3 regions of the Paenibacillus sp. FSL R5-0345 genome follow, and region 3 is predicted to be linked to each of the others. Evidence: riboswitches for the same ligand, from Rfam matches in the RefSeq annotation. Region 3 holds a riboswitch; each other region holds the start of a gene.

Region 1 (10,758 bases), 1.2 Mb from region 3:
AGCCATGCAACGATAGGCAGCAGCCAAGCATATCTCATGTTGTAAGGAGATTGAGTAGCGTCAGTAGTGGACCAGTTCTGCAAAGTCAATGATAATACGATGAACATAAGGGTCTGTACCCCTAGCAGCACGAATGCCCAGATGTATCCAGCCCGAATACTATCCAGCACGTATTTACCATAGCCAGGCTCTTTAGCACGAGGCCATGGGTTCATCCCCTCTTCTTTTTTCCAAAGGCCGTCCCCTCCAACTAAAGAGAAATAGAGCAGGGAGGACATTAGCAGGCTATATAAGGCATAAATGATGAACATAATGACGGAAGTGATCTGAACCTCGAGTCCTTCGCCCGAAGATTCAGGAAGCATATTATAGGTGCTGATCATCATGATTACAAAATAAGCCGAGCTTAGGAAAATTCCGCGCTTAAAGGAGGTATGTTCTCTTCTAAGTATGCTGTAGATGAGTGCCAAAATTCCTAAAGCTAAGGTAGGCAGACCGTAACCGAATAGAGTAAGCTTTTCCGCGAGAGAGGTCTGGTCCTTCACGTAGGAGGTATGCCAGGCAGGAGCAGTAAATCCGGCTTTAAAGCTGGATACCTGTTCGTCAGCGAAATCGAAATAATAGTGAAGCAAGGATTCGCCGATCTGAACGGAACGGTCAGTATACACGAGCCCATAGTATCCTGCATTCGATTCAATTTGCAGCTTGGCGGGATTTACATCCCATTCCTGAAGCCAGGGGCGGGCAAGATTTTCTTTTTGTGCCAAAGACAAGTCAGCACCCTTGTCCTCTTCTTTTGCACCAGTGGTTACATTGCTTGCCGATTCTGCAGATGATCCTTCTGCTCCTTGTGTGAAGGCGACAACTGCGCCAGTATACATATTGAGGTCAACGGAGATCAGTGGCTCTTGTTCCGCTGAAGGACTAAGTGTTACACGAAAGATGTCAAAAGGATATCGTTGATCCAATTTCTTTTTTGTATAGTCCTCCAAAAGCTTCTCGCGGGACATATAACCATAAAAGGAAGAATCCGTTTCATAAAGTACATTCCACTGATCGTTTGGTGCTTTGGTATAGTTTAACTTTTGTTCCGCAAATGATATCGCTTTGTCGCGGGCTTCCGCCTTACTGATGACGGTAGTATCTTCCCCGGCAGGGCTATTTAGCACCGAGGGGGCAATCTGAAACATAATAAATAGAATAAGACCGATAATGCCCGAGATGATGAGCCACTTGGAGAGGGCACGTTGCTGTAAGGGCTGGCCAACGGGATTCATGTAACGCCTCCTTGTAAACTGACAATGTTATGTTCCATTATAGTATTAGTGCCATGATAGTTACAAAAATCATCGTATATTTTTTTTATGGGTAATAGAGATATTATAGAATAGGAAACTGAATATATACCATGAATTTAAAGTGATCATTTCTTCATTTTTCATGAAAAACGATGCAATTGCAGGGAAAACACGGAAAAGTGATGAGAAAAGGCACTCCTTCTGGTACATCCTCTCCAAACCGCATTTTTCATATGAATCACCATTAATTGTGTCTTTGTGATTTATCGAAATAACAGATATAATTTGTATGCAATTGTATATAGCCGAATTTCAGGTGAAAACGGGGGAACCATAAGAAGTAATGAAAAGATGAGTATACGCCGTAAAAGGTGACTTTATTCATCAGGGGTGAATTTCGTTCTAGGAACGAATAGGGCAGCCTGCACAGTCCGAATCCGTCAGCTAACCTCGTAGGCTAATTTACTGCAGGAACCAAGGGTAGCATTGGTTTTCCAGTGCTTTTTTTGTTGGAATTCTTTAAATTAAGATAAGAGGGTGAGCATAGTGGCTTCACAGTTTCGCAGAGTTTCTGAATCAAAGTTTCTGAAGCTCTCTCCGCCTCAGATTATGGTGCTCGGTTTTGCATCGATTATTCTGATAGGAGCTTTGCTGCTTATGCTTCCCATTTCGAGTACGAGCGGGAATGCTGTGAGTTTTATTGATGCATTGTTTACTTCGACATCGGCAACCTGTGTGACTGGACTTGTGGTGCTGGACACCGGGACGACATTCACCTTTTTTGGAAAAACCGTGATTATGTTGCTTATCCAGGTTGGCGGCTTAGGTTTTATGACAATGGCCACCTTATTTGCCATGATGATGAAACGCAAAATCTCTTTGCGGGACAGGTTAATCCTACAGGAAGCCATGAACCAAGGTTCTATGGAGGGGATTGTTCGGCTGATCCGGAGAGTACTTATTTATTCATTAGTCATTGAGGGCTGTGCAGCGGTGCTGCTGTCCATACGTTGGGCGTTTGATATGCCGCTGGGAAAGGCCATTTATTTTGGGATATTTCATGCAGTGTCGATGTTTAATAATGCTGGATTTGATATTTTTGGGGATTTTCGGAGTTTAACCGACTATGTATATGACCCGCTAGTGAATATCGTGGTGATGTTTCTGATTGTCTCCGGCGGTATTGGTTTTATTGTCATGTCTGATCTGGTGGAGTTTCGTGTAAAACGTAAATTGTCTTTGCATAGCAAAGTTGTACTCTCTACCACGGCTGGGCTTATTGTTATTGGTGCTTTGGTTATTTTTATATTTGAATTTACGAATCAGCGCACACTGGGTAATCTTAATTTCGGCGGCAAAATATTATCGGCATTCTTCCAGTCTGTATCGCCCCGAACCGCTGGTGCCAATACGGTGGATATTGCCGGACTCCGGCAAGCCTCTCAGTTCTTTATGGTTATTCTTATGTTTATTGGTGCATCACCGGGTTCAACGGGTGGCGGGATTAAGACTACTACCTTTACCATTATGATAGGTGCGGTAATCGCGATGCTGCGCGGGCGTGAAGATGTTGTACTGTTCCGTTATCGATTGGCGCAGGAGCGTATCTATAAAGCGTTGACGTTAACATTACTAGCTTTACTATTGATCCTCTCTGTGTCGATGGTACTTTCCACAACAGAGGATAGTAATTTCTTAGCGATCTTATTTGAGACAACCTCGGCCTTTGCCACGGTAGGGCTAACGATGGGGCTGACACCTGAACTATCTATCATCGGTAAGATTCTGATCTGTCTGACTATGTTCGCAGGTCGACTAGGTCCATTAACTTTAGTGTATGCGCTTGGTCCTAAACAGGGTAAACCATTGTATAAGCATCCAGAAGGTAAAATAATTATTGGATAGGAGCTAATCAGAAATGAAAGCACAGCAATTTGTAGTAATCGGCTTAGGGCGCTTTGGGTCAAGTCTCGCGCTTGAGCTGATGGAAATGGGCTACGAGGTGCTCGGGATTGATCACCATGAAGAACGCGTAGAGGAAATGAGCGATCACTTGACACATGCCGTAGTGGCAGATGCTACAGATGAGGGGATTATGCGCTCACTAGGTGTACGGAACTTTGACTGCGGGATTGTAGCGATTGGCGACAATATGGAGCGAAGTATTCTGGCGGCAATTTTGTTAAAAGAGATTGGAGTGAAGCAAGTTGTAGCCAAGGCGATCTCGATTCTTCATGGTCGTGCGTTGTCCAGGCTGGGCGTGGACCGGGTTATTTTTCCGGAGCGGGATATGGGCATTCGTGTAGCACATCAGCTTGTGACACCCAATTTGCTTGATTATATTGAACTGTCAAAAGATTATAAAATCGTGGAGCTAACCGTACCGTCCTGCATGAACGGGAAAAGCTTGTCCGATTTAAATACAAGAGCAAAATATGGCTGCAGTATTGTTGCCCTGAACAGGGAAAGTGGAATTATCGTTGCTCCAACGGCTCATGATCATTTGAGCGAAGGCGATGTAATGGTACTCATTGGTTCTAATGAAAGTATTGATCGATTTGAGAATGAGGTTGTAAACCAAGATTAAATAGTTAGCCCTTCGTCCTTTCATTGGACGGAGGGCTTTTTAAATTTAAGTTGCACGAGAGAGGCAGGGATTACTTCTCTCGTTCTGTCAGAAACATTTCTTCTGTAACCTGCACCAGGCTGCGGGCCGCTGTGCTCAGGGTTCCATCGTCACGGTAGATCAGACAGGTAGTTCGCTGGGTCTGCTCTAGCTCTTTAATATGCAGAGAGACCAGTCCACCACCGTTTAACAGCTGCGGACGCAGATAAGACTTAGGCAGTAATGCGGCTACATTGACCGTCGGCAGCAGCCGCACGATGGCTTCGAAGGAGTCAATTTCCATACGTACGTCGGGATCAATCCCGCAGCGCTGGAAGAGATCGTCCGTTAGACGGCGATACCAGGTGCCTTTGGAGAAAAGGATCATTGGCAGTCGGGACAGATCATCCATGGTCAGCTTGGAAGACTGATTCAGAGGATGATGCTCAGAAACAACCAGCCTAAGCTGATCCTCAAACAGAGAAATACAGCGCAGTCCAGGCTCTTGAATAGAGGAAGCAATCAGACCTATATCTGATTTCCCTTCACTGACAGAGGAGACAATCTCATGCGTTCGGCCTGTGATTAGCTTTAGCTCCGCTGTCGGGTACTTTTCCATATATGCGTTAACCAGTGGAGGCAGAGTGGTCTGCAGTGAAGTGAGAGATGCCCCTAAGGTGACCAGCTTTGGCTCGCCTTCTTTGTATTTAGACAAAGCCTCCAGAAATTTAGAACGCTGCTGACGCTGTTCAAGTGCGTAGGAATAAGTGAGACGCCCAACCTCGGTTAACTCCAGCCGTTTGCCATAACGATTAAACAGCGCGACACCTAGACGTTCTTCCAGCTTGGAGATTTTACGAGATAGGGCAGGTTGGGACAGATTGAGCTGGCGCGAGGCGCGATTCAAGCTAGAATGCTCCACAACCGCTGCAAAAACATCTAAATCGTCAAACATATTTATGTTCCTCTCGTAGTGCAATCTATAAACAGTAGTGACGAAATTCATAGCCTTGAAGACAATACTTCTTGCTCCATAAGGAAATAAAAGATTTGTCGGAAAATGTTGCTTCTCTAAATGAGAATTATTATCATATAAAATCTATTCTTATGCGTTTATTGTATAACGATTAATAATTAGATTGCAATTCCCTTATAAGGGAAAAAGGAGTAACATGAAAAGTGACACAAGATATTCACATTTTGTGAAAAAGAAAACAAAGTCCGGGAAACTAGGGGATAGCGGTAAATATAGGCATTTTGTCATTACATAGTCTACGTTATCCTGTGTCAAATGTAGTTCCGGCGGTGAATACACATTAATGAAAACGCTGTTTTAATCGGAAAGGGGTTACTTTGTATGAAAGGATTTTATTCCAGAAAGATTCATTCCTTGCTAGGCGTTATCCCGCTTGGAGCCTTCTTCATTGAGCACATGATGACGAATTTTGCGGCTGTAGAGGGTGGCGCTTCCGGTTTCACTGACAGTGTGATCTGGCTGAACAGCCTGCCGCTTGTCTTCTTCCTGGAATTGTTCGGTATATGGCTTCCTCTGCTATACCATGGCGTATATGGACTGTATATTGCCTATCAATCCAAGCCGAACTTAAACCGTTTCAACATTGAAAGAAACTGGCGTTATACGCTGCAACGTATTACAGGAATTATCACCTTTATCTTCATAGTCTGGCATTTGTTCCAAACTCGGGTTCAGGTGGCAGTAGGTAGTGTTGAGCACGAAGAATTGGGCGGTCTGATGCATGATATCGTGACTCAACCACTGATGTTGACACTGTATATTATCGGTATCGTTGCAGCATGCTTTCACTTCTCGAACGGCCTATGGTCTTTCCTGATCAGCTGGGGAATCACGGTAGGACCTCGTTCACAGCGGGTATCCTCTTACCTTTGTCTGGGTATTTTTGTTCTTGTAACGTTCATGTTCCTCATTTCGTTAGTCACTTTCCGTGATGCCGAATTTCAAACCGCAGCTTCCATAGCTCAGTCCATAAAGACTTTCATCTAAGTAATTACCTCTCAGGACTAGATTCCAGAATCCTTTCTGATATTTTCGATAAAGGGAGTGAACTATCATGGCAACAGCAAATATCATTATCGTGGGCGGCGGTCTGGCCGGCCTGATGGCTACCATCAAGGCAGCGGAGTCCGGTGCGCATGTTCAATTATTCTCATTAGTGCCTGTAAAAAGATCACACTCCGTTTGTGCACAGGGCGGCATCAACGGCGCTGTAAATACGAAAGGAGAGGGCGACTCTCCTTGGGAGCATTTCGATGATACCGTTTATGGCGGTGACTTCCTGGCGAATCAGCCACCGGTCAAGGCGATGTGTGAAGCGGCACCAGGTATCATCCACCTCATGGACCGGATGGGCGTAATGTTCAACCGTACACCTGAGGGACTACTCGACTTCCGTCGTTTCGGAGGAACGAAGCGTCACCGCACTGCATTTGCTGGCGCAACGACAGGCCAACAGCTGCTGTACGCGCTGGATGAGCAGGTGCGTCGCTGGGAATCTGAAGGTCTCGTAACCAAACGGGAGAACTGGGAGTTCCTTTCAGCTATCATCGACGACGAAGGCGTATGCCGCGGCATCAGTGCTCAGAATCTAAAGACGATGGAGATTGAGACTTTTCCTGCGGATGCTGTTATTTTGGCTAGCGGCGGGCCTGGTATTATTTTTGGTAAAACGACAAACTCCGTAATTAATACGGGGACAGCTGCAAGTGCGGTATATCAACAGGGCGTACACTATGCCAACGGAGAATTTATACAGATTCACCCAACAGCTATTCCAGGAGATGACAAGCTCCGCCTAATGTCGGAATCGGCACGTGGCGAGGGTGGTCGTATCTGGACTTATAAAGACGGAAAACCGTGGTATTTCCTCGAAGAAAAATATCCGTCCTACGGTAACCTGGTGCCGCGTGATATTGCTACACGTGAGATTTTTAATGTGTGTGTGGATCAAGGGCTGGGCATTAACGGTGAGAACATGGTGTATTTGGACCTCTCTCACAAGGACCCAAAAGAGCTGGATGTGAAGCTTGGCGGGATTATAGAAATTTATGAAAAATTCATGGGGGATGACCCTCGTAAAATACCGATGAAAATCTTCCCGGCTGTGCATTATTCTATGGGCGGTATGTGGGTTGATTACAACCAAATGACGAATATTCCTGGTCTGTTTGCTGCAGGCGAATGTGAATATCAATATCATGGAGCGAATCGTCTAGGCGCTAACTCTCTGGTATCTGCCATTTACGGTGGTATGGTCGCAGGACCAAAGGCTGTTGAATACATTAAAGGTCTGAAGAAATCATCACAGGATATCTCTTCAACGGTATACGATAACTTCCACAAAAAGCAGACAGACAAATATGAGTCTCTGCTAGGGATGTCAGGTACAGAGAATGCTTATGTGATTCACAAGGAGCTGGGCGAATGGATGACCGCCAATATGACGGTTGTGCGGCACAATCCGAAGCTGGAAGCGACCATTGGCAAAATTAAAGAGCTTAAAGAGCGCTACGGCAATATCAATATGAATGATACGTCACGCTGGAATAACCAAGGTGTGGCATTCACCCGCCAGCTGTGGAACATGCTGGAGCTCTCCGAAGCGATGACATTGGGCGCGCTAATGCGCAATGAAAGCCGCGGTGCTCATTACAAGCCGGAATTCCCGGATCGTAATGATGAGGAGTTCTTGAAGACCACGAAAGCAACCTGGACTGCAGACGGTCCACAAATCTCCTACGATGAAGTCGATGTCTCACTGATCCCTCCACGGGTACGTGATTACTCGAAGGATTAATTTTTTAAGCAGCGAAACAGCTTGCGAGGCAAGCTTAATGAAATAAAATTAGGCAATTTGAGGAGGGAACCATTATGGCGGAAACTGCTACAGCTCCCAAAAACGTAAAGTTTATCATCACCCGCCAGGACGATCCACAAAGCTCATCTTATGTTGAGGAATTTGAGCTCCCTTATCGTCCGGGTATGAATGTAATCAGTGCTTTGATGGAAATTCAGCGTAACCCTGTGAATGCCAAAGGTGACAGCACCGTTCCGGTATGCTGGGATTCCAACTGTCTAGAAGAAGTATGCGGAGCTTGCTCGATGGTGATCAACGGCAAACCTCGCCAAGCCTGCGCAGCGCTTATAGACAATCTGGAACAACCTGTACGCATTGAGCCAATGAAGACATTTCCGGTGGTGCGTGACTTAGTGATTGACCGTACTCGGATGTTCAACGCACTTAAACGAGTAAAGGCCTGGATTCCAATCGATGGTACGTATGACCTTGGGCCGGGACCACGTATGCCGGAGAAGAAACGGCAGTGGGCTTATGAATTATCTAAGTGTATGACTTGCGGCGTATGCTTGGAAGCTTGTCCGAATGTCAACGAGAAGACGGATTTTATCGGACCCGCAGCCATCTCACAAGTACGCCTATTCAATGCTCATCCTACGGGTGAAATGAATGCTGATGAAAGATTGGACGCTCTGATGGAAGATGGCGGTATTGATGGTTGTGGTAACTCACAGAACTGTGTACGCGCTTGTCCGAAGGGTATCCCTCTTACTACCTCCATTGCAGAAATTAACAAGCAGACGACAAAACATATGTTCAAACGCTGGTTAGGTGTGTAATAAGTAGTACCGCCAGATCTTTAATATTGAGCTATCCTCAAAGGTGGATTTTAATTCGCTGGGGATAGCTTTTTTGTTTATAATTGGTAGGGAATAGGAAATTGGTATTTCTCAGAATAAGGAATAGTATATGCTATAATGTCCATTGTTAACGTACGTTAGTGTGGAACAACAGGGAGGAATAATCGTGATTTGTCGGGAGCATGATGGAGCAATTGTAATGGTTAAACAGCATGATCACGGGAAGTTAGCTGGAGAGCTTGCCATTTGGTTCAAGGAAGAGCATGTGCCGGAAGAAGGGCGCAGAGATGAGGTGCTCTGGGCGGTAGCCGAACATGACCGGGGCTGGATTGACTTGGATGAGACACCCTTCTGGAACGATGCGGAGCATGCGCCTTACAGCTTTATTGATTTTCCTGTAGTGCCGAAGCTAACCTTTTATAAGCGAGGACTTGACGAGATTGAGGCGCGAACACCGTATGGAGCGCTTTTGTGCAGCTTGCATTTTGAACGACTCATTAAGATTTCAGGATTGGATTATCCAGAACTGACTTTATATCAAGAGCATGAGGAAGAACGTAGATCCCGTATTCACCGAGAGCTAGAAGTATCCAAGCCAATTGGTGAAGATGAACTCTATTATGATGCCCGTCTTTTAGAGTTCTGTGATGATTTATCCCTATATTTGGCCTTAAATGAGCCGGGGAGCCCGAAATCAGAGGAGCATCCATGGTGGCGTGAAGGGTTCTCCGGAAGTGAAGATTTCAGTTTTACATCAGGTCGTACGATAACCGTGGAGTGGAAAGATAAGTCAACGTTAGTGCTGGATCCTTTTCCATTTAAGAAGACGGTAGAAGTAGCATTTACGATGAAACGAGTCCCAAAAACAGAAATTGCTAAGAGAGGCATTGCACCCGCATATAGTGATACACCGGAAGAAGAATGTAGAATTGTACTGACGGCTCGAAACGAAAGCTGAACGGAAGGAGAAACTCCGTATGAAGATACAATCGTCTGGGGCTTCTCCCAATAAGGAACATACTAATTCGGGTAAAGACACCCATTCTAGCGCCTCTGGACGGCGATCTAAGGGCAAGACAACAATGACCCGCCGGCAATTCCTGGCTCGAAGTGCGGCTACTGTAATCGGCGCTGGTTTGCTTACAAGCGGTTACGCTTGGCAAGGGGAGCCAAACTGGATTGAGGTTACTAAACTGAAGCTGTCTTTCAAAGATCTTCCTTCTGCTTTTTCAGGGATGAAGGTTGTCCATTTTAGTGATACTCATCTTGGGTTTAATAAAGATGCCCGTGATTTGGAACGGCTTGCAGAACGTATAGCTAAGGCAGAACCAGATCTTATATGCTTTACCGGTGACATCGTAGACAGCAATCCTGAGGATCTTGTAGACGCCATACCTGTATTGGCATCGCTGAGTGCTCCGCTAGGGAAATATGCGGTTTTAGGCAATCATGATTACAAAAATACGAAGCGGATTATCGATCTGCTTACGTCGGCAGGCTTTCGGGTGTTAAGGAATGAATCCTATCTTCTAAAAAGAGGCGGATCCGTTATGGCTGTGACGGGACTGGATGATCTGCTGCATGGCGAGCCTGATCCTGTGAAGGCACTCAGTGGTGTGCCAACAGGAACCTTTGCCCTTCTGATGATGCATGAACCGGACTATGCTGATACAGCAGAGACTCATTCTTTTCACCTGCAGCTATCCGGACACAGTCATGGGGGACAAATTCGCCTGCCGTTTGTAGGTGCGCCATTCACCCCTTACGGATCCCAAAAATACATAAATGGATTGTATTATACAGATGCCAAGCGCATGCCAGTGTATGTGAATAGAGGCTTTGGCGAAACAGTCATGCCTTTTCGTTTTTTATGTCGACCTGAATTAACGGTGCTAACGCTGCATCATTCATCGGATGAATAGGCTGGACTTTTAACTGTATGGAGGGGGGAGAGAGTATGAGCACCTATGAGGCAGTATCGTTCCAGACGCAACTAGGTATGGCGGTCGACCTGAGGCTGATTCTGCCTGAGGATGCTTTTGCTTTACAGCAGCTGCTCTCCCATCCAGAAGTGCAGGCACATATTCAAATACGTAATGGCGCTGGATCAGATCCTGCTCAGGTGGAGAAGCTGGTGAACCGGATGTTATTTGCATTTGATC
Region 2 (10,758 bases), 1.1 Mb from region 3:
ACTGCCGGGCTTGCTGGGCCGACAGGCGCTACGGGTACAGCCGGACTTGCTGGACCGACAGGTGCTACAGGTACCGCCGGGCTTGCTGGGCCGACAGGCGCTACGGGTACTGCCGGGCTTGCTGGGCCGACAGGCGCTACGGGTACTGCCGGGCTTGCTGGGCCGACAGGCGCTACGGGTACTGCCGGGCTTGCTGGGCCGACAGGCGCTACGGGTACCGCCGGGCTTGCTGGGCCGACAGGTGCTACAGGTACCGCCGGGCTTGCTGGGCCGACAGGCGCTACAGGTACCGCCGGGCTTGCTGGGCCGACAGGCGCTACGGGTACCGCCGGGCTTGCTGGGCCGACAGGTGCTACAGGTACCGCCGGGCTTGCTGGGCCGACAGGCGCTACAGGTACCGCCGGGCTTGCTGGGCCGACAGGCGCTACGGGTACCGCCGGGCTTGCTGGAGCTACGGGTGTTACAGGTACCGCCGGGCTTGCTGGGCCGACAGGCGCTACGGGTACTGCCGGGCTTGCTGGGCCGACAGGCGCTACAGGTACCGCCGGGCTTGCTGGAGCTACGGGTGTTACCGGAGTTACAGGCGTTACTGGTGCAACCGGTGGGGGTGCAATCATTCCGCTGGCATCCGGTGGGCCTATTATTATGACCACGATTTTAGGCGGTTTAGTTGGAACAACAAGCCTTATAGGCTTCGGGAGTTCAGCCACAGGTATTTCTCTTGTTGGTGGAAATATTGATCTGACAGGTACAGTTCTTGGACCTCTTATCAACTTTGCAATGTCAGTTCCTCGTTCGGGAGTCATAACATCTGTTGCCGCTTACTTTAGTAATACCGTAGCTTTATCACTTATTGGTAGTACGGTAACTGTGACAGCACAATTATTCCAGTCTACCTTACCAAATAACACATTTACTCCTATTCCAGGGGCTATAGTACCACTGCCATCTATCACAGGCACAGTTAATCTAGGAACTTTTGTCAGTGGAGCAACATTCGGTGTTGATTTCCCTGTAACAGCGCAAACTCGCCTTCTTATGGTCTTTTCAGCCACCGCTTCAGGACTCAGCCTTGTAAATACAGTCACTGGTTATGCAAGTGCAGGCTTCACTATTGTATAATCACTAATACTAATACAAACAAAAGCATCTGCCCTCCCTGCTAAAGGAGTGACAGATGCTTTTGTTGTAATATGCGATTGCAATTTCTTAATCTTTCGGACCGAAGAGACGCTATTGAGCAAAACAGGAGGTCAACTTCGTCTTTTTTATGCAACTAAGAGCGCCTGAGTCCTATAACAAGTCTATTCCCCGGGAATCATACTAGGCCGCCATCAGCTACTCCATCTCTGACAATCTACTCACAGCAAATACTCTTTCAACTTACCGATAACCTCATCGATCTCTGCCATAGTTGTATACCGTCCCACACTAAAACGAACTGCTCCCTGCCCGATACTTGGTGAGACATTCATTGCCTTTAGAACAGGCGAGATCAATGTTTCTCCAGAATGACAAGCTGAGCCTGTTGAGGCAGCCACATCTTCTAGCGAAGCAATCACTTCATGACCCACCGCTCCAAGAAAACTAACGTTAAGCGTGTTAGGCAATCGCTTATCCCTATGACCGTTCAGGTGAACCTTATCGCCAAAAGCCTCCTGTAATCTGTCATAGAAATAATCTGCAACTTCTTTTACACGCGCTCTGGAGGTGGAGTCTGAAGCAAGCTCACAGGCTTTCCCTAATCCAATAATATATGGTGTGTTCTCGGTACCTGCTCGTCTACCATTTTCATGCCCCGCTCCATGAATTAAAGGTTCGATGTGAATGCCCTCTCGGATGTACAATGCTCCAATCCCTTTTGGCGCATACAATTTATGACCTGCCAGCGTTAGAAAATCCACCCCTAGCTCAGCCACATCGAGCACTACTTTTCCAGCCGACTGCGAAGCATCGGTATGTACAAGAACACCCCGTTCGTGGCAGGCCTCAGCTATTTCTTTGATCGGCTGGATCGTTCCCGTTTCGTTGTTAGAGTGCATAATGGAGACTAGTATGGTTTGGTCGGTAAGTTGCTTTTTCACATCGTCTACTTGTACCAAACCATACGAGTCAACAGGTACATAAGTAATCGTATAGCCCAACTGCTCCAGATACTGACACGGTTTAATAACAGCAGGATGCTCCACAGCAGACACAATCATATGATTGCCTTTATGTCGATACGTTTGAGCGACGCCCTTGATGACGGTATTATTCGATTCGCTGCCCCCGCTTGTAAAAAGCACCTCACCCGGCGCGCAATTCAGGAAATTAGCCACCTGCGTTCTTGCTTGCTCGATTCCGAGTTTAGCTTCTTGCCCCAAAGAATGACTGCTTGAAGGATTGCCAAAATGACCATAAAGATACGGAATCATAGCCTCTGCGACTTCCTTATCTACAGGTGTTGTAGCATTATAGTCTAAATAGATCATTTATTACGTTGTGCCTCCTCTAGCCCCTCATACCTTACGATTACTAAATTTTATACTTCCTGATTTTTTAAAAAAGAGCGCACCGCTGTCTCAGCTTCATCCAAATTATTCACCTTAAACGTAACTCTCTCAACGCCTTCATACTGAGTGGACGTATAATCGTATCTAGGATCATAATAGTATTCTAGCAAAAGCGCGACAGCCTCTCCGAACAAATCAGCTTGTAAGCATCGCTCGATTTCTGCCGCAACGGGAATATGAATTCGGGATTTAATACTCCGAAAAGCTGAAATACACTGCTCCTTGTATGCTTCTGGTCGGTAGTCCTCAAGGATTTGCTGCACCCTAGCTTGCAATGGCATCTCAATCCAAATCTGATCTCCGATCTCTTTCTGCTCCGCCATAAATGGGGGCATGACGATTTTCCCGATTTTTTTACTCTCCGCTTCAAACAGTACATAAGAAGAATCCCCAAGCTTAATTAATTCCTCCAAAAGAAGACTATCGAACGTTTTCTGATTATTTGCACGAAGTCCGATCTCTCCAAAGATAGAACCCCGGTGACCCGCCATCCCTTCCAAATCCAGAACAGGATAACCTTGTGCTTTCAGGCGGTGCAGTAGGTTTGTTTTGCCTGTACCCGTATTTCCGTGAATTACATAAGGCTTTGCCTTGAATTCATAAGTCTCCAGTTCGTCGAGTACCCATTTACGGTAAGCTTTATAGCCGCCAATCAGCCGGTAAGCATGAATATCCATTAAAGAAAGTACGGTGGCCGTAGTACGGCTGCGCATACCTCCTCTCCAGCAGAATACAGCTTTGTCCCCTTGAATCGCAGCGAATTCTTTGACAAAGGCAGGCAGCTTCGCCGCAGCAATCTCCAAACCGCGTTCTTTCGCCGCCTGCACACTAGTCTGTTTATACAAAGTGCCTACTTCAGCCCGTTCCTCATCATCAAAAAAAGGAATGTTCAGACTATCCGGTAATGTCGAATCTTTATATTCAGAAGGAGATCGAACGTCGATCACAGTGATCTGCTTCTTATTTTTTAGCATTCTTAGTTCTTCCAGTGTAATATCCTGAAACAATGCACTCTCTCCTCTGGTGGCTAACTTCTTAGGTTGCCTCTAAGCTGACCCTGTCATTATTGCGCAGCTATTACCGTAATTTGACCCGGATGTTCTTCTGTTACTTCTCCGATCAATGCCGCTTCTACACCTGCAGCTACCAGCTCTTGTAGCAAGGCTTCACTTTGTTCAGGAGCAACAGAAATCAACAGTCCGCCAGAAGTCACAGCATCACACAGAATATAACGGCTTAATTGGTCCATCTCTTCCGGATAAAGAATGCTGCCCTCCAAATGGGCAAAGTTATTCTTAGTTCCGCCTGGAACAAATCCCTGCTCCGCCAGCTCTCTTACTCTTGACAGCATCGGTACATCGCCTTGACGAATAATCAGTCCGTGGTTACTTCCTTTAGCCATTTCCGAGGCATGTCCCAACAGCCCAAATCCAGTAACATCCGTACAAGCGTGCACATCATACGGCTCCATGATTTCAGCCGCTTTTTTATTCAATGTAGACATCACTGTGGTGAGGCGTGTGGTTTCTTCTGGTGATAGTTGATCCTTTTTAATAGAAGTTGTTAAGATGCCCACACCGATAGGTTTCGTTAGTATCAGCTTATCCCCCACCTGCGCGCCTGCATTCGTTCTTACTTTGTCCGGGTGCACCAGCCCCGTAACAGCCAATCCGAATTTAGGCTCTTTATCGTCGATAGAATGTCCACCTACAAGCGTCGCTCCTGCTTCCTGCACCTTGTCCGCTGCACCGCGCAAAATGTCACCGAGAATGCTTTTATCCAGAACAGAGATAGGAAATGCAACAATATTAAGCACTGTAAGCGGCTTACCACCCATAGCATAAATGTCACTTAACGCATTGGCTGCTGCAATTTGCCCAAAGGAATAAGGGTCGTCCACGATCGGTGTGAAAAAATCAACAGTTTGCACTAACGCGAGTTCATCGCTTAAACGATACACGCCTGCATCATCACTAGTATCCAAACCTACAAGTAGATCCGGGTTAGGAACGGTTGGTGGCAGACTGCGAATAACCTGCATGAGATCGGCGGGACCGATTTTGCAGCCGCAGCCTCCTTTTGAAGATAATGAAGTCAATTTTATAGTTTCGGCTTGAGACATCATAACTCAGCTCCTTTAGATAGTTAATATCGAATATCTTTAATCTTACATCAGTAGACAGCAATGTACAAAATGCATAGCTACCGATTGGATTTCATTATTCTGTTCTTTGAGAAGTGCTATGAGTGGTATTCTTTCGATTAATAGTATGCTAAAGGCTGGCTCATTCGTAGATTTCGCTACTTTGAGCCAGCCTTTATTTCGATACTCTGTACTTTAGGGAGATTTTCCCAATATTGCTATACATAAAGAACGTCCCACAGCCAGTTCATACTCCTAGCTATAGAACGCCCTCATTTCTTGCTTAAACGTTAGCCGAGCATTAAGACTCTGAAGAGGTTTATGCAATCTAAGGTGCTTTCTCCACTAGGATCAACTGATCTGCTGAGCATCCTGATGTTTCTCCAAAAAACGCTGAAGAATAGCATTAAATTTCTCCGGCTGACACAGATTACTAGGATCTAATGCGTTAGGAATGATCGCTAACTGAGCATGCGGCAGCTGAGACACCATATCCTTCATACAGTTGACTCCAAATTCACTAAAGTCACCGACAATACATAATGCGGGACGTTTAAAAGACTTTAAGCATCTAGTGTAATCCACATGACTCGTAGCCAGCCTTTGACGATACAATTCCCTTGGGCGTTTGTCGAGAAGTCCTCTTCTAATCTCGTTATAGGCCAGGTTCCAGCGTTCGCGATACATCATACGAATCGAAGGCAGTACAAGCTCGCTAGGAGCGTAATACATTAACCAACTACAATATGCAGCCATAAGCTGAATTTTACCTACTATTGTTGATGCATGACTTCTACAAAAGCTATCCGCGACAACAATCGCCTTTACCCGTTCCGGGTATTGTTTCGCAATATGTTGAACGACGAGCCCCCCATAGGCGCTCCCGACAAAAACCGCCTCACGAATGCCCAAATCATTCAATAGCATAATTATATCTAGGCATTGCGTTTCAATAATCTCGTTTGGAGCCTGCAGCAATTCACCTGATTTGCCATTCCCCCGTAAATCGCACAGAATCACTTTATATTTATCAGAAAAATACTCTAATTGTGGTTTAAACATGCTATGTGTTAATCCATGTCCATGGATAAACACAACCGGAGTCCCTGTTCCAATGATTTCGTAATAGAGCGAAGTTCCATTCAGTTTAGCAATAGGCAAAATTAACACCTCTTTCACAGGTAGGTTCTATATCTATATGTGCTTATAAACGCAGCAAAAAACCACAGAGGGATTCTCTGTGGCTATTCATCATCAAATACGCCATTCATCCTCTCTCCATACGCTTACGAGGTTAGCTGTCGGATTCGGGCAGTGAGAGTTGCCCTACCTGTATGGATGCACTATTAAGCATCTGTAACAGGATTCACCCCATAACTAGTACCGACTGTCATATCGATTTCCAGTTGTTGGTTCCCCCGCTTTCCTTAACGGAAATTAAGCGGACTTCTTATGTAATTGTCAGTTATGTGATGAATCATACTCCGTGTAAGGTTTCTTGTAAAGTTGAGCCCTGGGCAAAATAATGATGAAAGCCATGCTTTTCATTTCATATTGAGCATACTCTTCGTTTTCTCTTTCTATTGCTCTTGTTTACTCGGTTTATTAAGAAAAAGCCGAGCGGTCATCAGAGATCAATCCCTGAACCACTCGGCTTCTTTATACAATCATTCGGCTACAACAGATCGGCGTTTTTCAATGCATGCTCCCAGCTCGGAAAAAAGAACAGCGCACTTCTCATAAGATCAGGATCGCTTTGCTTCACTTGTTTTTTGCTGATCGAGCTTCCGTCAGTTTGAAGCTTTTTGATACGACTTAACACTTCATCAGCCTCCAAAGGAATTTCCATTGAAACACTCCTTTCTCAGTGACCTGGTTTCCAATCATTTTCTCCATAATATGCAAATTTATTCTTCATTTCGATTTATAAGGATTAAAGCAGCTGATAGATCGGTTGTTCTGCAATAAAATAAGTAGGAATCATTGGATATTTTTCTGCCAAAACTTCAGCTAAATATTTCATTCCCGGGGCTTCACTCTCCGCATGACCTAACATAATCAGCGCATTCGATCTACCTTGATGTACTGCATCCCTCACATATTCCGGAGTTTCCCATTCTGGCCCTTCGCCAGCAATCAGTAAATCAAGATTGTGCTGATTAAAAAGAGGGATAGCCATTGTCCCGCCTCCTCTGTAACCCACTGATATCCCCACATGTCTGCATACCTGGGATAGGTCACCGGCAACACGTACATAGGGGATTCCTAGTTTTCTTTTTATGTACTGAGCCGCTTCACTTACTGTCATGGCAGGAATCGTTAGGATTGTAGCAGCGGGTTGCTGCTCATCCACATAAGCTGACCACTCAAGCTCTCGCAGCAAGCCGACCATGATCCCATCCGGTTTATGACGATGACAATAATCATGATAACGAAAAATAGCCATTTCAGAACGTTTGATCAAACTCAGTTTCGTGAGATAAACAGCGTCATCCTTTAACCACTCACTTGTATCATGGTGACTGTAATACACACCTTCATGTGTGATCAGCAAATTGGCGTTCATAGCCATCGCTCGTTCCACAACATATTGCGTAGCGCAAAATGCTGTAACTATCCCTGTAACCACCGTTTCTGGATTTCCTGGCTTAAGTGTATCCACAGTCCCCTCTATCTGTTCCTCAGTTCCCATTAAATCTTCCAGTATTGTTCTTATCGTAATGTTCACCGTAACCCTCCCTTTGAGTTTCATTCTTCTGATCTACAAACAAATAACCCGCCCTTATTTAATATAAGGACGGGTTATTTTACTACTTGAGCAGCTTACCCGCTCTATAATTTTGGGGCAGAGCCGATAATACGGTGAAAGGCTGGCTTCGGATGATGCTCTTCATCGAATAAGAAGGGCCAGTTCTTCCGGCCACGAACAGGGAAATCATCTAGCCAGGTATAGTCATCCGCTGCTCCCCAGAACGTGACTGAACTAATCACGTCGCGGTATTCTCTCAGCAGTGCGAACATCGCTTCATATCGATCTGCTTGAAGTTCGAGCAGATCAGCAGGTACTGTCTTTAAGTCCATTCGTTTGTCTTCAAAACGGAACATGGATACATCCAGCTCAGTCAATTGAAGCTGCAGTCCTAACGAGGCATATTTCTCAATCGCAGCACGAATATCATCAAGATTCGGATCGTATAGATTCCAGTGTGCCTGCAATCCGACGCCATGGATCGGCACCTCTTGATCCAATAGCGACTTCACCAGTTCATAGATTTTGTCACGCTTTAAGGGATGGGATTCATTATAGTCATTGTAGAATAATAATGCCTTAGGATCAGCTTCATGGGCGAATTCAAACGCTTTAGCTATAAAATCCGGGCCAACAATGTCGAGCCACTTCGAATGGCGAAGAAGCTCTTCTCCTTCATCGGCAATAACTTCATTCACAACATCCCAAGCATAAATATCTTCCTTATAACGTCCTACAACGGTTTGAATATGTGATTTGACTCGTGCAAGCAAAATCTCTCTGCTTACAGGTCCTCCGTTCTTATCCTCAAACAACCAATCCGTAGTCTGATTGTGCCAGACCAAGGTATGTCCGCGCATCGCCATCTTATGTTTTCGGGCGAAGGCAACTAGCTGGTCTGCTGCCCTAAAGTTATAAATATCCTCAAGTGGATGTAGACTTTCAAATTTCATCTCATTCTCAGCAGTTATACTGTTGAAATGATAAGCAAGCAAGTGCTCCTGTGATTGTATCGTAAATGGGTTGACCGCTGCGCCAATCTTGAAATCCTCCGAGAACACTGTCTTTAGTGCAGGCTCTGAGTAATCGCTAGCTTGTCTCATCAATTTCCCTCCCTACAAAAGCGTACATATTTAGCATTCTACTCATGATGATCGATAGTCGAACCAATCAAAGTAAGCAGGAACCCCCGCCACTTTGCCATGTCCTGTCGCATATAAGCCAACCAGAACACCGGTAAATCCGTTTCCTTTGACAGCTTGAGGGGATAATGGATAGGCTAGAGCCCTAGATAGCTCGATCCATTCCTGACCATCCAAAGAATAAAGTAAAGTGTATTCCGTTAGCTCCGCCCGAATTTTCAGATATAAACACCCAGCAATGGTTGGAATCTCTGCAGCCACATGTATTGTTCCATCAACAGTTAAATAAGCTGTAATCACTCTATGTCCATTTCTTTGCGATAGTGCAATTTCATAATGTGCATTCTCGTCCAATCTAGCACAGAGTCCAGCCTCTTCACCGTCCACGGTAGGGTTAAAATCCAGTAATGTACTCCATTCAGCTGAAGTATGCTGCTGTCTTCTGCCTATAAAGGCTACCTGACCCACTTCATTAAGGTCTTTCGATTGCCCTCGAAGAGCTAGAAAACCCGGACGTTGGCTTAGTGACCAGCTTCCCTCTGCCGGATTCCGCAGAAAGGATAATCCCAATGGCAATACAGGGTCATCAAAATCATATCTTCCGCTAGTCTCAGGTTTTGGCGAATGACCCGGTACACGCGGAACCTTCATCTCCAGCCCGACAGTGTCTTCATTATTATCGATCATAGGCCAGCCGTCTTCATCCCAGCTTACAGGAGCAAGGAAAGTCTCTCTCCCTAGGACAGTATATTTTGAATCTACTAGTCTGACACCTAGGAATACAGCCCACCAATCCCCATTACGATCCTCAATCAAATCGGCATGACCCAAATACTGAATGGGACTATCAGTCCCGCGATGGGTCAATATCGGTTGCTCAAATCTTTCAAAAGGACCGTAAGGGGAGGAAGAACGACCGATAATTTCTCGGTGTTCCTTTGCCGTGCCGCCTGAAGCAGACATGATATAATACATTCCGTTAATTTTGTACAAATGTGGTCCTTCCGTCCAAGGTCCACCATCCCCAGTCCAGATGACAACTGGTTCTGTTAAAGCTGCGCCCGTAGCAATATCAATCTCATATTGAATGGCGTGGGAGTCATAATCTGCCCCCTGCTGGGTGGTTACATATACCTTTCCATCCTCATCAAACATTAGAGAAGGGTCAATTCCTCCATAAGGAATACTAATCGGGTCTGACCACGGACCCGCTGGGTCCGTAGCCGTAACATAGAAATTCCCCTTCCCGTGTATTTCGGTCGTTATCATGTAAAACGTTCCTTCATGATACCGGATCGTTGGTGCAAATATACCTCCAGAGCTTTTGCTCTTACGTGTATCTAGCTGACTTTCACGATTGAGCACATGACCAATTTGTGTCCAATGAATTAAGTCCTGGCTGTGAAAGATAGGTACCCCAGGAAAATATTCGAAGGAGCTACAAACCAAATAGAAGTCGTCTCCAGCCCGTGTAATACTCGGATCTGGATAAAAGCCTGGAAGTATTGGATTTGTGTATGTGATTAGGGATTGGTTCATAGTTTAACAAACAACCTTCCTATTCCTTAATAGTGATTGTAAGCTGCTTATTCCTTCACGCTTCCCACGTTCATTCCAACTACAAAATGCTTCTGCATGAATGGATACACTAGCAAAATTGGAACGGAGGCAACGATAGTAACTGCTGCACGAATGGACTTTGGAGTAACCATTGATCCTGCTGACTCCGCAGTCACCCCTTGACCGTTAGCTACACTTGCGTTACTGTTCGCATTCATACTAGATTGTATTAGTTTCATTAATTCATACTGCAATGTGCTGAGGTGCTGGCGGGAAGAGGTGTAGATAAAAGCATCAAACCATGCGTTCCATGCACCTACTGCAACAAAGAGGGCGATGGTAGCAAGAACAGGTTTACATAAAGGGAAGACTACTTTCATAAAGATTTTGAACTCCCCGGCACCGTCAATTCTCGCGGATTCCATAAGGCTTTCATGCAAGCTACCAATATAAGTACGAATAACGATCATATTAAATGCACTTAGCATGGACGGTATTATATATACCCAAAACGAGTTGAGCAGATGAAGCTCCTTAATAAGGAAATAGTTTGGTATCAGACCCGCATTAAAATACATGGTAAGGACGAAAATAATGGTAATCGGTTTG
Region 3 (10,758 bases):
CTTTGCGGACACAATCTTACGAATTCGTTCACCCGCGTGATCCGGATCTGTAAGAATAATCACCCCTCTACGCTCCATAGCAAGCGCGATCTTCGCAATTACGGTCCGGTCTACCGCCGAGCCCCCTGTTTCGATCGTATCTGCTTCTACAGCGCGTTTAACAGCGACGGTATCACTCTTACCTTCAACGACAATTAATTCCTTAATCATATCTCTTGACTCCTTCCAAAAAAAGCAAAAAAGAAGAGGTTTCGCTCCTCTTCTTTTGGTTAAAGAATTTATAAGTGATGAGCGGTTGCTCTGCGATCAACGAAATGATCATCTGGCGTTCCTTAACGGTTATCATCACTATAGCTTATCAAAGAATAATTTGCAAAAGCTTCCGAACTAATTTAACTCCGGCTTCACAGGTCCAATCACATAAACGGTACGTGATTTACGACCGAAATTACGCACATGGCTCAGTGAATCGTAATAGACATCTACTTTATTGCCTTTAATGGCACCGCCAGTATCTTCAGCTCGGCGGAATCCAAGCCCCTCAATATATACCCACCAGCCAATAGGGATTACATTCGGGTCTACTGCAATTGTACGACCTTCCGTTACGCGTGTTCCGGAGGCAGTTTTGGTACCTATACCTGGCTCTTCTGATGAATAAGCTGTCATGGAGACGTTCTTAATCATCTTCTTGTACTCAAAGTCTACGCCAGCCTTACTTGTGACGTTATTAGTCTTGGCGCTAACCTTAGCCGTTTTGGAAGTAGTGTTTGATTTGGAAGTTGTTGTAGTCTTAGCTACAGCCGGCTTAGGAAGTGGTTTGGTACCAACGGCAATAACTTTATCTTTCGTTACCGTTTGTACTTCCTTACCAATCATGCGCATAGAGGCCAGTTCTCCGTCTTGGTAGATCTTTTCAATATGCTGAATCATGACGCCTGGTTTGCCTGCCTGTGCCACTCTAACTGTTCCCACAGTAAGGGAGGGGTCTGCTGTCTTGATGACTCTGAAGGGTAAGTTAGTTGTCCGCTGTACAGTCTGTTTGTTGATGCGAACAATCTTAATCTCCATATTGGCAGAAATGGCGGTGTCTAACGAAGGGAAAATCTTATCATGACCTTCTAGGGTGATGCCCATTTTGTCAATTGCTTTACCGATTGTATCCTCGGTTGTATATAACGTTTTTGTTGCTCCGTCCGCAATAAGGCTAATTTTCTGCGCACGATTGATAACGACACGGTCACCGTCTTTTATTTCATCACTCAGACCTAAAGATAGTTCATCATGCGGCTGCAGCGAAATTTGCTCTTTCTCCAGCACATCACCAAGAAGCGCTTCTCGCGTTTCAAGCGTCTGTGTCTGCCCGTCTATTACTAAAAATAATTGTTTGTTACTTTGACCGTGTACGTACAGCAGAATAAGTAGCGCGATAGCGACTGAAATCACGCCTGCAAGTAAAAGTACGCGAGTATTTACTTGCTCCCACCGTAGTGCGAAAGACCTGCTGGATGACTGCGAATCATGGGATACTTCTGGTTGGAATACGCCCATTCTCTCCATCCTCCTTACATAGCCCCGTCGTCAATTGTATATCATGAGGACTGAATTCCTTTGACGAAACTATTTGAGATTGTCACAGGACACGCACTTAATAACTTAGCGTCTCCTGCTCATGGATCGCCTGCTCGGCACAGCTACTCCCACCCCTGTTATATAACAGTATGTGGGCAACATTCTATTTATTCAAAAATAAAAAAGCCTAAAAAGAGTTCAATTGAGGACTCTTTCGTGGCTTCTCCAAATTCAGAATAGAGAATGCTTGTGCACGAGGTTGCCTCTCTTACTTGCGCTTACGGGGTTAGCTGTCGGGTTCGGACGAAAGAGAGACGCCCTATTTCAGGTCACCCGCTCATGGCGGTTGCCCTTAAATTCACCCCAAAGACCACGTGAAGAAATCAAATACTGTCCTGTGGCACGTCGAAGCCGTATTCAAAATACAGGCATGCGACAGGTCAATATTGGTTCCCCCGTTCTCCATACGGAGACTCAGCGAGACGATCCATGAATCAGTGGCTGTCACTATAACACAGCTCACATCACTGAAAAGATGATATCCTGTTTTGATGCATGTTGTAAAGGACGATTCAACCACGTTTAAGCAAAAATTTGGTTAAAATATTGTAATATTCAGCCGTTTTTATATTAAAAAAGTTTAATATATCGGCCATTCTCTATTTTTCGCCTGTTTTACTCCCGTTTTCACTCAATCCCAAATCGTTCCAGTGCGTTGGCATACGTTATTTTAGCCAATTCTTCCCATGTTAGCCCTTTAATTTCAGCTGCCGCCTCTGCTACCAACTTCACATGAGCACTCTCATTTCGCTTCCCGCGGAAGGGATGAGGAGTCAAATATGGAGCATCCGTTTCGATCAATAATCGGTCTAACGGGGTCTGCGCAAGCACTTCTTTTGGCACTCGTGCATTTTTGAACGTAATGGGTCCTCCAAACGATAAATGAAAACCAAGATTCAAGCACATTTTTGCCGTTTCCCAGCTTCCTGAGAATGAGTGCATTACGCCTCCAACCTCATTTGCCTTTTCCTCCCGCAAAATCCGTACAACATCTTCATGGGCATCACGGTCATGAATACAAATCGGCATCTTTAGTTCACGGGCTAGTCCGATTTGCTTGCGAAAAACCTCATGTTGCACATCCTTGGGAGAGGTATCCCAGTAATAATCCAGTCCAATTTCCCCAATAGCCACCACTTTTTTATGACTGCACAAAGAAGCGATCCAATCGAGGTCTCCTTCTTTCATATCTATCGCATCCTGCGGATGCCAGCCCACTGCAGCATAAATATAATCATAAGATTCTGCCAGCTTCATCGTAGAGGGAATCGTCTCCCGATTAAATCCGATATTAATCATCTTACTAACGCCAGCCTCTACAGCACGAGCGATAACTTCTTCGCGATCCTCGTCGAATTGAGGTGCATCCAGATGCGTATGTGTGTCAAACAGAAACATTTTTGCCGTCACTCCTTGTTGTTTTTTAACATAAGACAGTGTGAATTTCATGCCATCTATTGTATCGTCTATTTCTACGAGAAGCAGTTATTGATTTCAAAAGACGAAAACATCGTTCCTTCTTGTCAAAAATCCCATATTTTCTTGTATTATTTTGCAAAAATCTCTGCTATTGAAGATGGCAATCGTGTAAGCGCTTGTCTCAACTTATCTTGAGGAAAATACAGATGATACCTGCCACGATGAATGCCGCTAATAGAGCGTACAATATCCGACACCTCTGAAATTTCCCTCAGCTGATCATGTCGATCAAGCAGCAAGATTTGCTTATTGTCAAAGGCTTCTCCCGGACGGAACACATCATAGGGCAAATCTGTCGGAAAATCAATCTCCAAGTCATATTCCGGGTGAAGTCCCGCTGCCGCAAAACTGCTCCGAATTTCAGTAATCATATCTGTATCAAGATTCTCCATCTCAACATATTTATACAGTTTACGATGAATAAAACGGGTACACAAGTCGCTTAATAGCTCATCTTTTTCAAGCGTCCACTGCATAAAAGCCGTCTGTACCAGCGCCTCATCTAACATTAAATATTGCTTCACTGTCACCTCTCCACGGAACAAATCCTCCAGCGGATGAATCATAAAACTAAAATGGTACCCCTCTTGGAAAAGCTCCTTAGCTCTACGGAAAATTTGTCGCAAAATAATCTCAGAGCTGCGTGTCACCGGATGAAAATATACTTGCCAGTACATTTGATAACGCGACATTAAATAATCCTCAATCGCATGCATTCCCGATTCTTTTACCACAACCCGACCATTATAAGGACGCAGCATTCTCAAAATCCGATCAATATCGATCGTTCCATAGTTTACACCTGTATAGTACGCATCACGCAACAAATAATCCATGCGATCAGCATCTAGCGGACTGGAAACCAGATTAACAACGATTTCATGCTCATAAGTTTTGGAGATCACTGAAGCTACTTTACGAGGAAAATCCTCCTCCACATCACGCAAGATCTCAGTTATCTCTGTGTCCTCCAGAATAATACGACAAGTCCAATCCTCATGGTTCATTTCAAAAGCTTCTTCTATAGAATGAGAAAATGGACCATGTCCCAGATCATGAAGCAAAGCCGCACACAAGGTCAGCAGACTTTCTTCAGGAATCCAATCCTTATACCCGCTTCGTTCAAATTGCGAAATGATTCTACGTGTAATTTCGTATACCCCAAGGGAATGAGAAAACCGACTATGCTCTGCACCATGAAAAGTGAGATACGAGGTACCCAGCTGGCGGATTCGGCGTAGACGCTGAAACTCCTTTGTATTTATTAGTCGCCAAATAATAGTATCCTGCACGTGTATATAGTTGTGAACCGGATCTTTGAAAACCTTTTCTTCTGTGAGCGGCTGCTTCATGAGATCAACTCCTTTTTTAAATTTAATATGATTTTAACCAATTTAAGTATATAATAAGTAATTATGTCGTACTTTGTCGAATGATGCCGATTTTAGTCTTGGTAAATCGACAAAGTTTATTTTTACACTTTTTTTAGAATTCGTGATTATGATAGGCAATTCAAAGTTTTTGTGAAAAAGTTCTTAATTAGCATATGAAAAAAGGTTGACTGTTTTGGGAATCGTTGGTATTATGAATATCATAAAACAGTGAACAATGTCGAATAATGGCGTTTTTGGACATTGAGAGGAGTAACGATTGTTATGATGAAATCAACAGGAATTGTAAGAAAAGTAGACGAACTTGGTCGGGTAGTTATTCCCATTGAATTGCGCCGTACTCTTGGTATTGGTGAAAAAGACGCACTTGAAATTTACGTTGATGGTGAGCGCATTATGCTTAAGAAATATGAGCCTGCCTGCATTTTCTGTGGCAACGCTGAGAACGTAACTTACTTTAAAGGAAAAATAGTTTGTCATGAATGCATTTCTACTATTCCTACCCCTGTGACAAACTAAAATAAATAGTATATAATAGAACTAATCAAATTGTTAATTCTAACCTTTTCATATCTCCTTGACCTCCCGTGACCGCGGGAGGTATTTTTTTTCTGCTTTTACTTCAGTTTCCCGCCTCAAAAGGGTGTCTAAAAGGACTTATTCCCCTCTTTGTACAAAGTACATTAACCTACATGTAAATCTCTTAAGCACAATTAAACTTTGTATTCTTAGCCTCTCAGCATAAGAACCGGTCTATAACACTTACTGCTCAGCTTTATCAAGAAGTGCGTTATAAATATCCCGCTTTGCAACACCACGATCAGAAGCTGCTTTTTTCATAGCTTCTTTACGTGGTAAATCTGCCGCTTCGTAATGTGCAACATGCTCCTCAATACTTAACTGGCGCCACCAAGCCGATTCTGCCAATTCGGCATCTTCCTTACTCTCACCTTCAACAACGATTACATACTCGCCAAGCGGTGGATGTTCAGCAAGCCAATCCGCACATTCCTCAATCGTCCCACGTAAAAACTCTTCATATCTCTTCGTCAATTCACGAGCCAGTACAATTCGTCGATTGCCGAATGCTTCTTGGAGATGAGCCAGCGTCTTCACCACTCGATGTGGAGACTCATAGAACAGTATGGTCCCTTGTGCCGAACGAAGAGGACTTAATACCGCACGGATATCTTTACGTTCACGTGGTAAGAAACCGATAAAAGTGAACGTAGTCGTAGGCAAACCAGAAGCAATTAAAGCTGACAAAGCTGCGTTAGCTCCAGGTATAGGAATCACTGGTATACCGTGACTTATGGCAAGGGCTACAAGGTCTGCACCAGGATCAGAAATGGCTGGTAATCCAGCATCGCTGACGAGAGCCAAATTTTTTCCTTCTATTATATAGCGGATAAGTTCAGGTCCACTGGCAGCCTTATTATGCTCATGGTAACTGAACAGCATAGAAGGTGTAATTTCAAAATGGCTTAACAATTTTCGAGTTTGTCTTGTATCCTCAGCAGCTATAATATCGCATTCCTGCAATGTGCGAACAGCGCGATAGGTCATATCCTCTAAATTACCGATGGGTGTTGCCACCAAAAAGAGTGAACCTGTTGATTCCTGCTTATGTGTATTGTTATTGTTTTGGAAACTGCTTTGGCATGATATCGTCATGATTTACCCTCTTTAGCACCGTAGTAGATGTCCATAATTTCTGGACAGTATTGATTGTCCTCATTATATACAATGAGTGGTGGTTGTAAACGAACCTCTGGTTTACCGTCACGCATCGCTTCAATTAATACCATGTTGGCTTCCAGATGCGCACGTGGATGTACAAAGCGAATAATCTTAGGCTCTAGCCTATATTTTCTCATAAGACTAATAATATCCACCAACCGTTGTGGCTTGTGAACCATACTTACCTTTCCTCCGGTCCGAACTAGTCGCACACAGGCTTGAATGACCTCCTCCAGTGTACACCCTATTTCGTGACGAGCCATAGCTTGATGCGTGTTCAGCTTTAGGTCACTACCGTTAAGCGGCATATAAGGAGGATTAACCGTTATCGCATCATATACGCCATGCCCTGCTACTTTATATAACTCACGTAAATCACCTTCATGGATCACAACCTGATCCTGAAGTCCATTCAAAGCCACACTACGCCGAGCCATATCCGCTAAACGGGGCTGAATTTCAATCCCTTCTATAGAAGCTTTTGTTCGGGTTGTCATCAGAATAGGTATTACACCGTTTCCAGTACAAAGATCCAGGACTCTCCCGCGTGGCGGAACGCTGGCGAAACGGGCAAGCAGTACAGCATCCATAGAAAAGCTAAATACTTCGTCGCTTTGAATAATTCGTAAATCATGCGTTAGTAAATCATCCACCCGCTCCGTTGGTAACAGTGGAACAGGTATATCGTTATAAGAATTAGTCATGTAATAATCTCCTAAAAGTTTTGTTGAGCTAAGCTTCATTGAATATATCACTGAGACAAAACTTGCTTGGGAAGCACATGCTTTGTTTTGTTGAGTCAAGCTTCATTGAATTCGTTAACCTCATTTAGCCTAAATTCAAAAAAAACCGTAGGATCAATCTCCTACGGCTGGATATCCTCATTTATTAAGAAAAGAAAGACAGAACAGACAATCACCTTCCGTGCGTAAATGTCCAAAATAAACATTACAGATGTGAAAGCCTTCATGGTAAAGCCGGGCCAAGTTGTCATAACCTTCCCCGACAACCTCTTCTGTTCCCTCTCCGGCAGCTAAAAGAGCTTCCGCCTCCGCAGAATCTACGGTAGGATCCAAAGGTGCATCCCGCTTTAAAATTTTGCGAAGCTGTTCATTCTCCAGAGTTAACCTCTGATTAGCTTCCATCAGCTCTTTTACCGTCTGTTTCCATTCTCCAAGATTGGCGCGCATCGTTTCCATCTGTGCTTCCATATCCTGCATGTGTGCAAATATATTTTTCTTCTCCAAGTTTCCACCCCGAAAGTAACCTTATAATGGTTTACTTGACGACAACATCATCCATTGGAAGTTCCTTAACTTTGCCCACTTCAAACAACTGTACATGAACCGTACGGCTTCCGGCATTAAGTCCTACTACTTTGCCATCACCCAATGAGGTCACGACAATCTTGCCGACCGCTGGCATTTCTTCCTTTACACTCTCATAATTGTCATGCTCAAACTTCAAACAACACATCAGACGTCCACAAAGTCCTGAAATCTTCGTCGGATTAAGTGATAGGTTCTGATCCTTGGCCATTTTTATGGATACGGGTTCAAAATCCCCTAACCAAGATGAACAACAAAGCACTCGTCCACAAGGTCCAAGTCCACCAAGCATTTTGGCCTCATCACGCACCCCAATTTGCCGTAGCTCAATGCGGGTCCGGAAGATACTTGCTAGATCTTTAACCAATTCTCTAAAGTCGACCCGACCTTCGGCCGTAAAGTAAAATATAATCTTATTACGGTCAAAAGTAAACTCTACATCGACGAGCTTCATTTTGAGACCATGGTCGCGTATTTTATTTAAACAGGTGGTAAACGCCTCTTTAGCGGCCCCTTTGTTCTCTTCAACCACGCGTGCGTCGGTTTCTCCGGCAATACGCATCACTTTTTTGAGGGGCAACACTACGTCGGATTCTTCCACCTCTTTTTTGCCTACGACAACTTTACCGTATTCAACCCCACGTGCTGTCTCCACAATAACATATTGATCCCGTTCAATCGGAAAATCAAGTGGATCGAAATAATATATTTTACCCGCTTTTTTAAAACGGACACCTACTACGCTGTACAAAAATTAACCCCCTTGTTTGCCGGTAAAAGGAACCTATGGGCATGTCCGCTCCCTGATGATTCATGCTTGTCCTTCCTCGTCGGTTAAAACGATACTTCCAGGTAAAGCGACATCCGGAGGATATATCATAACTAATCCTTTAACTTTCCAGTCGGATTAAAAACTGCTCCAGACACAACTGGGCATTGGCATTGGATCGCAGCTTCTTAGTACTCTCTGCGGCAAATCCCATATAAGCCACCCATTGTTCCGCACTCCGCTCACGGGCATGCCTGGAAATAAAGTCTAACTGATCTATGAAAACGATACTCTCATGCTTACGGTACAGGAAGTAGAGCATATCTTTAAACCACAGATGGAACATGCTGAAGAAGATATCCAAATGTTCAGCGAGCCCGGTCTTGAACAGCTTCTGCCCAGCAGTTGCTACCGCGGAGCTGCCCTTGCCTAAGGACTCCTTAGCTAATTGTAACATTACATTTCTCATTTCTGCAAACCAATTCTGTTCCAAAAGTTTCCTGCAACCATCAAGTCCTGAACTAAGTGATACTGCACATCGAGCTAAGGGTATAGGAACGCCCTCACTTGCCAGAGCTTGCAGCATAATATCCGGATTTAACGGACTAAATGGAATCCGCTGAGTCCGCGACTGAATCGTTGGCAATAAGGAACGGCTATTATCAGAAATTAAGATTCCAACAGCCGGAGCCGGTGGCTCCTCCAGAAATTTCAGCAGACTATTGGCAGCTTGTACTGTCATTTTGTCTGCTCCATCTATAATATAAACTTTCGGATTCACACCCTCTGAACGATAGGAAAAGACGCGCTGCAGCTCACGGATTTGATCTATTTTGATACTTGCTCCATCTGGCTGCAGCAGTGACAAATCAGGGTGGTTTCCATGCTCTACTTTCCGGCACTCCAGGCATTCCCCACAGGCATCGTCCTTGCTCTGGGTACAAAATATTGCTTGGGCAAACATCAGCGCCGTTTTCATTTGTCCACTGCCTGCCGGTCCTGTAAATAAATAAGCATGACTCACAGCTTCTTTGCGCAAGGCATTTTGGAGAAGCCGCTTAGCGTTCTCCTGGCCTACTATATCATGAAAAGGCATAATTTCCTCCCAAAACTTTAAAAAGAAAGGTTGATTAACAACCCGCGAATTTCTCCAACACGTCCCAACAGATCTATCCGGCCTTGCTCACTATTCAGCAAATCATCTGCCATAGATAGCAAAGCCGAATCAATTTCCTCAAGCAGCTTGTAACGCTTGCCACGGCCACGTCGATCCCAACCGCGTGTTTCTTTCAGAGTAACGCCTCTTCGAGCCGTTTCTTCCAGAAACCTTTTGATCATCATCCGGTAAATGGTAAGTTCACGAATCGTCATAGACTTAGATAAACGATCCCCTTGAGACTGTATTTCTTTGATCTGGCGGTTTAGTTCATCTTTGGTTTTCTGCTCACTTTGCTGCTGAAAAACGTCAGAGAACGTTTTTTGCTGAACGGGTTTGTTAGCCCCTTCTGTATTTGTCATCTCACTCTTTAAGGGCCTATACCCCGGATTGATCTTCAAAGGTTATCTACCGCCCTTTTTGTAAATGACTTGCTAATTTATATTATACTTAATAATGTTCAAAACGATCTACAGGAAGTACGAATACAGTAGCTCCACCGACTTGCACCTCGACAGGAAGCGGCAAATACGAATCCGTTGTACCACTCATCGGTGTTACCGGAGTGACCAACTGCTCACGCACTTTACAGCTGTTACGGATTACGGTCAATACGGATTCAATCTGACCGTCTTCTACCCCGATCATAAATGTCGTATTACCCGCCCGTAAAAAGCCACCAGTACTTGCAAGTTTAGTAGCACGGAAATTGGCTTTGACTAGCTCGCTGGACAACCGGTTACTGTCCTTATCCTGGATAATTGCAATGATCAACTTCATCTTCGCATTCCCTCCCAATACTTTTATGGTGTATTACTACATAGAGTTTCTCGTAGTAACCCTTGCTTGATAAACAAACGCCTAGTTATATGTCACTTCTCTTAGTATATTAGACAAAACACCCTAAAAACCCTTTAATACTCTCTCTTCAAGTGTTCTCACGATATCTTGTTCTACCATATGAATAGGGCGATTAGCATCTAGAACTACTATTCTGTCCGGATTTGCTTCAACTAATAATTGATAGCCTTCGCGAACCTTCTGATGAAAGGAAAGACTCTCCAGATCCAGACGATTTACTTCCCGTTCTTGATTCGCTGCAATCCGTGACAGCCCTATCTCTGGATCTACATCCAGATAAAAGGTTAGATCCGGCATACGGTTTCCAATCGCAAAGCGATTAATACTCCATACTTCTTCAATTCCAAGCCCTCTCGCATGTCCTTGATAAACAAGGCTGCTGTCCACAAAGCGGTCACAGAG

Evidence for each region. A riboswitch is a leader RNA that binds a small molecule or an ion and turns the genes downstream of it on or off. The one in region 3 is predicted to bind cyclic di-AMP.
Region 1: it holds a riboswitch for cyclic di-AMP, as region 3 does, so the genes downstream of both, R50345_RS24875 (TrkH family potassium uptake protein) here and R50345_RS00190 (resuscitation-promoting factor) in region 3, are expected to answer to the same signal.
Region 2: it holds a riboswitch for cyclic di-AMP, as region 3 does, so the genes downstream of both, R50345_RS25325 (alpha/beta fold hydrolase) here and R50345_RS00190 (resuscitation-promoting factor) in region 3, are expected to answer to the same signal.

Annotation. Positions count from the first base shown of each region.
Region 1 is NZ_CP009281.1:5,649,351-5,660,108, reverse strand. It holds gene R50345_RS24880 (CPBP family intramembrane glutamic endopeptidase) at 1-1,277, opposite strand, end outside; cyclic di-AMP (ydaO/yuaA leader) riboswitch at 1,592-1,773, shown strand; gene R50345_RS24875 (TrkH family potassium uptake protein) at 1,908-3,203, shown strand; gene R50345_RS24870 (potassium channel family protein) at 3,217-3,885, shown strand; gene R50345_RS24865 (LysR family transcriptional regulator) at 3,956-4,858, opposite strand; gene R50345_RS24860 (succinate dehydrogenase cytochrome b558 subunit) at 5,261-5,926, shown strand; gene sdhA (succinate dehydrogenase flavoprotein subunit) at 5,994-7,736, shown strand; gene sdhB (succinate dehydrogenase iron-sulfur subunit) at 7,811-8,575, shown strand; gene R50345_RS24845 (DUF3891 family protein) at 8,763-9,554, shown strand; gene R50345_RS24840 (metallophosphoesterase) at 9,574-10,518, shown strand; gene R50345_RS30505 (GNAT family N-acetyltransferase) at 10,554-10,758, shown strand, end outside.
Region 2 is NZ_CP009281.1:5,758,236-5,768,993, forward strand. It holds gene R50345_RS32255 (exosporium glycoprotein BclB-related protein) at 1-1,122, shown strand, start outside; gene R50345_RS25310 (cysteine desulfurase family protein) at 1,362-2,474, opposite strand; gene mnmH (tRNA 2-selenouridine(34) synthase MnmH) at 2,525-3,562, opposite strand; gene selD (selenide, water dikinase SelD) at 3,619-4,680, opposite strand; gene R50345_RS25325 (alpha/beta fold hydrolase) at 5,050-5,859, opposite strand; cyclic di-AMP (ydaO/yuaA leader) riboswitch at 5,966-6,152, opposite strand; gene R50345_RS31760 (hypothetical protein) at 6,374-6,547, opposite strand; gene R50345_RS25330 (Nif3-like dinuclear metal center hexameric protein) at 6,632-7,426, opposite strand; gene R50345_RS25335 (endo-1,4-beta-xylanase) at 7,531-8,550, opposite strand; gene R50345_RS25340 (glycoside hydrolase family 43 protein) at 8,593-10,128, opposite strand; gene R50345_RS25345 (carbohydrate ABC transporter permease) at 10,176-10,758, opposite strand, start outside.
Region 3 is NZ_CP009281.1:33,566-44,323, reverse strand. It holds gene rnmV (ribonuclease M5) at 1-210, opposite strand, end outside; gene R50345_RS00190 (resuscitation-promoting factor) at 388-1,551, opposite strand; cyclic di-AMP (ydaO/yuaA leader) riboswitch at 1,833-2,062, opposite strand; gene R50345_RS00185 (TatD family hydrolase) at 2,260-3,030, opposite strand; gene R50345_RS00180 (HD domain-containing protein) at 3,180-4,463, opposite strand; gene R50345_RS00175 (AbrB/MazE/SpoVT family DNA-binding domain-containing protein) at 4,767-5,021, shown strand; gene rsmI (16S rRNA (cytidine(1402)-2'-O)-methyltransferase) at 5,265-6,176, opposite strand; gene R50345_RS00165 (tRNA1(Val) (adenine(37)-N6)-methyltransferase) at 6,173-6,946, opposite strand; gene yabA (DNA replication initiation control protein YabA) at 7,124-7,489, opposite strand; gene R50345_RS00155 (PSP1 domain-containing protein) at 7,521-8,321, opposite strand; gene holB (DNA polymerase III subunit delta') at 8,461-9,435, opposite strand; gene R50345_RS00145 (YaaR family protein) at 9,453-9,896, opposite strand; gene R50345_RS00140 (cyclic di-AMP receptor DarA) at 9,946-10,275, opposite strand; gene tmk (dTMP kinase) at 10,399-10,758, opposite strand, start outside.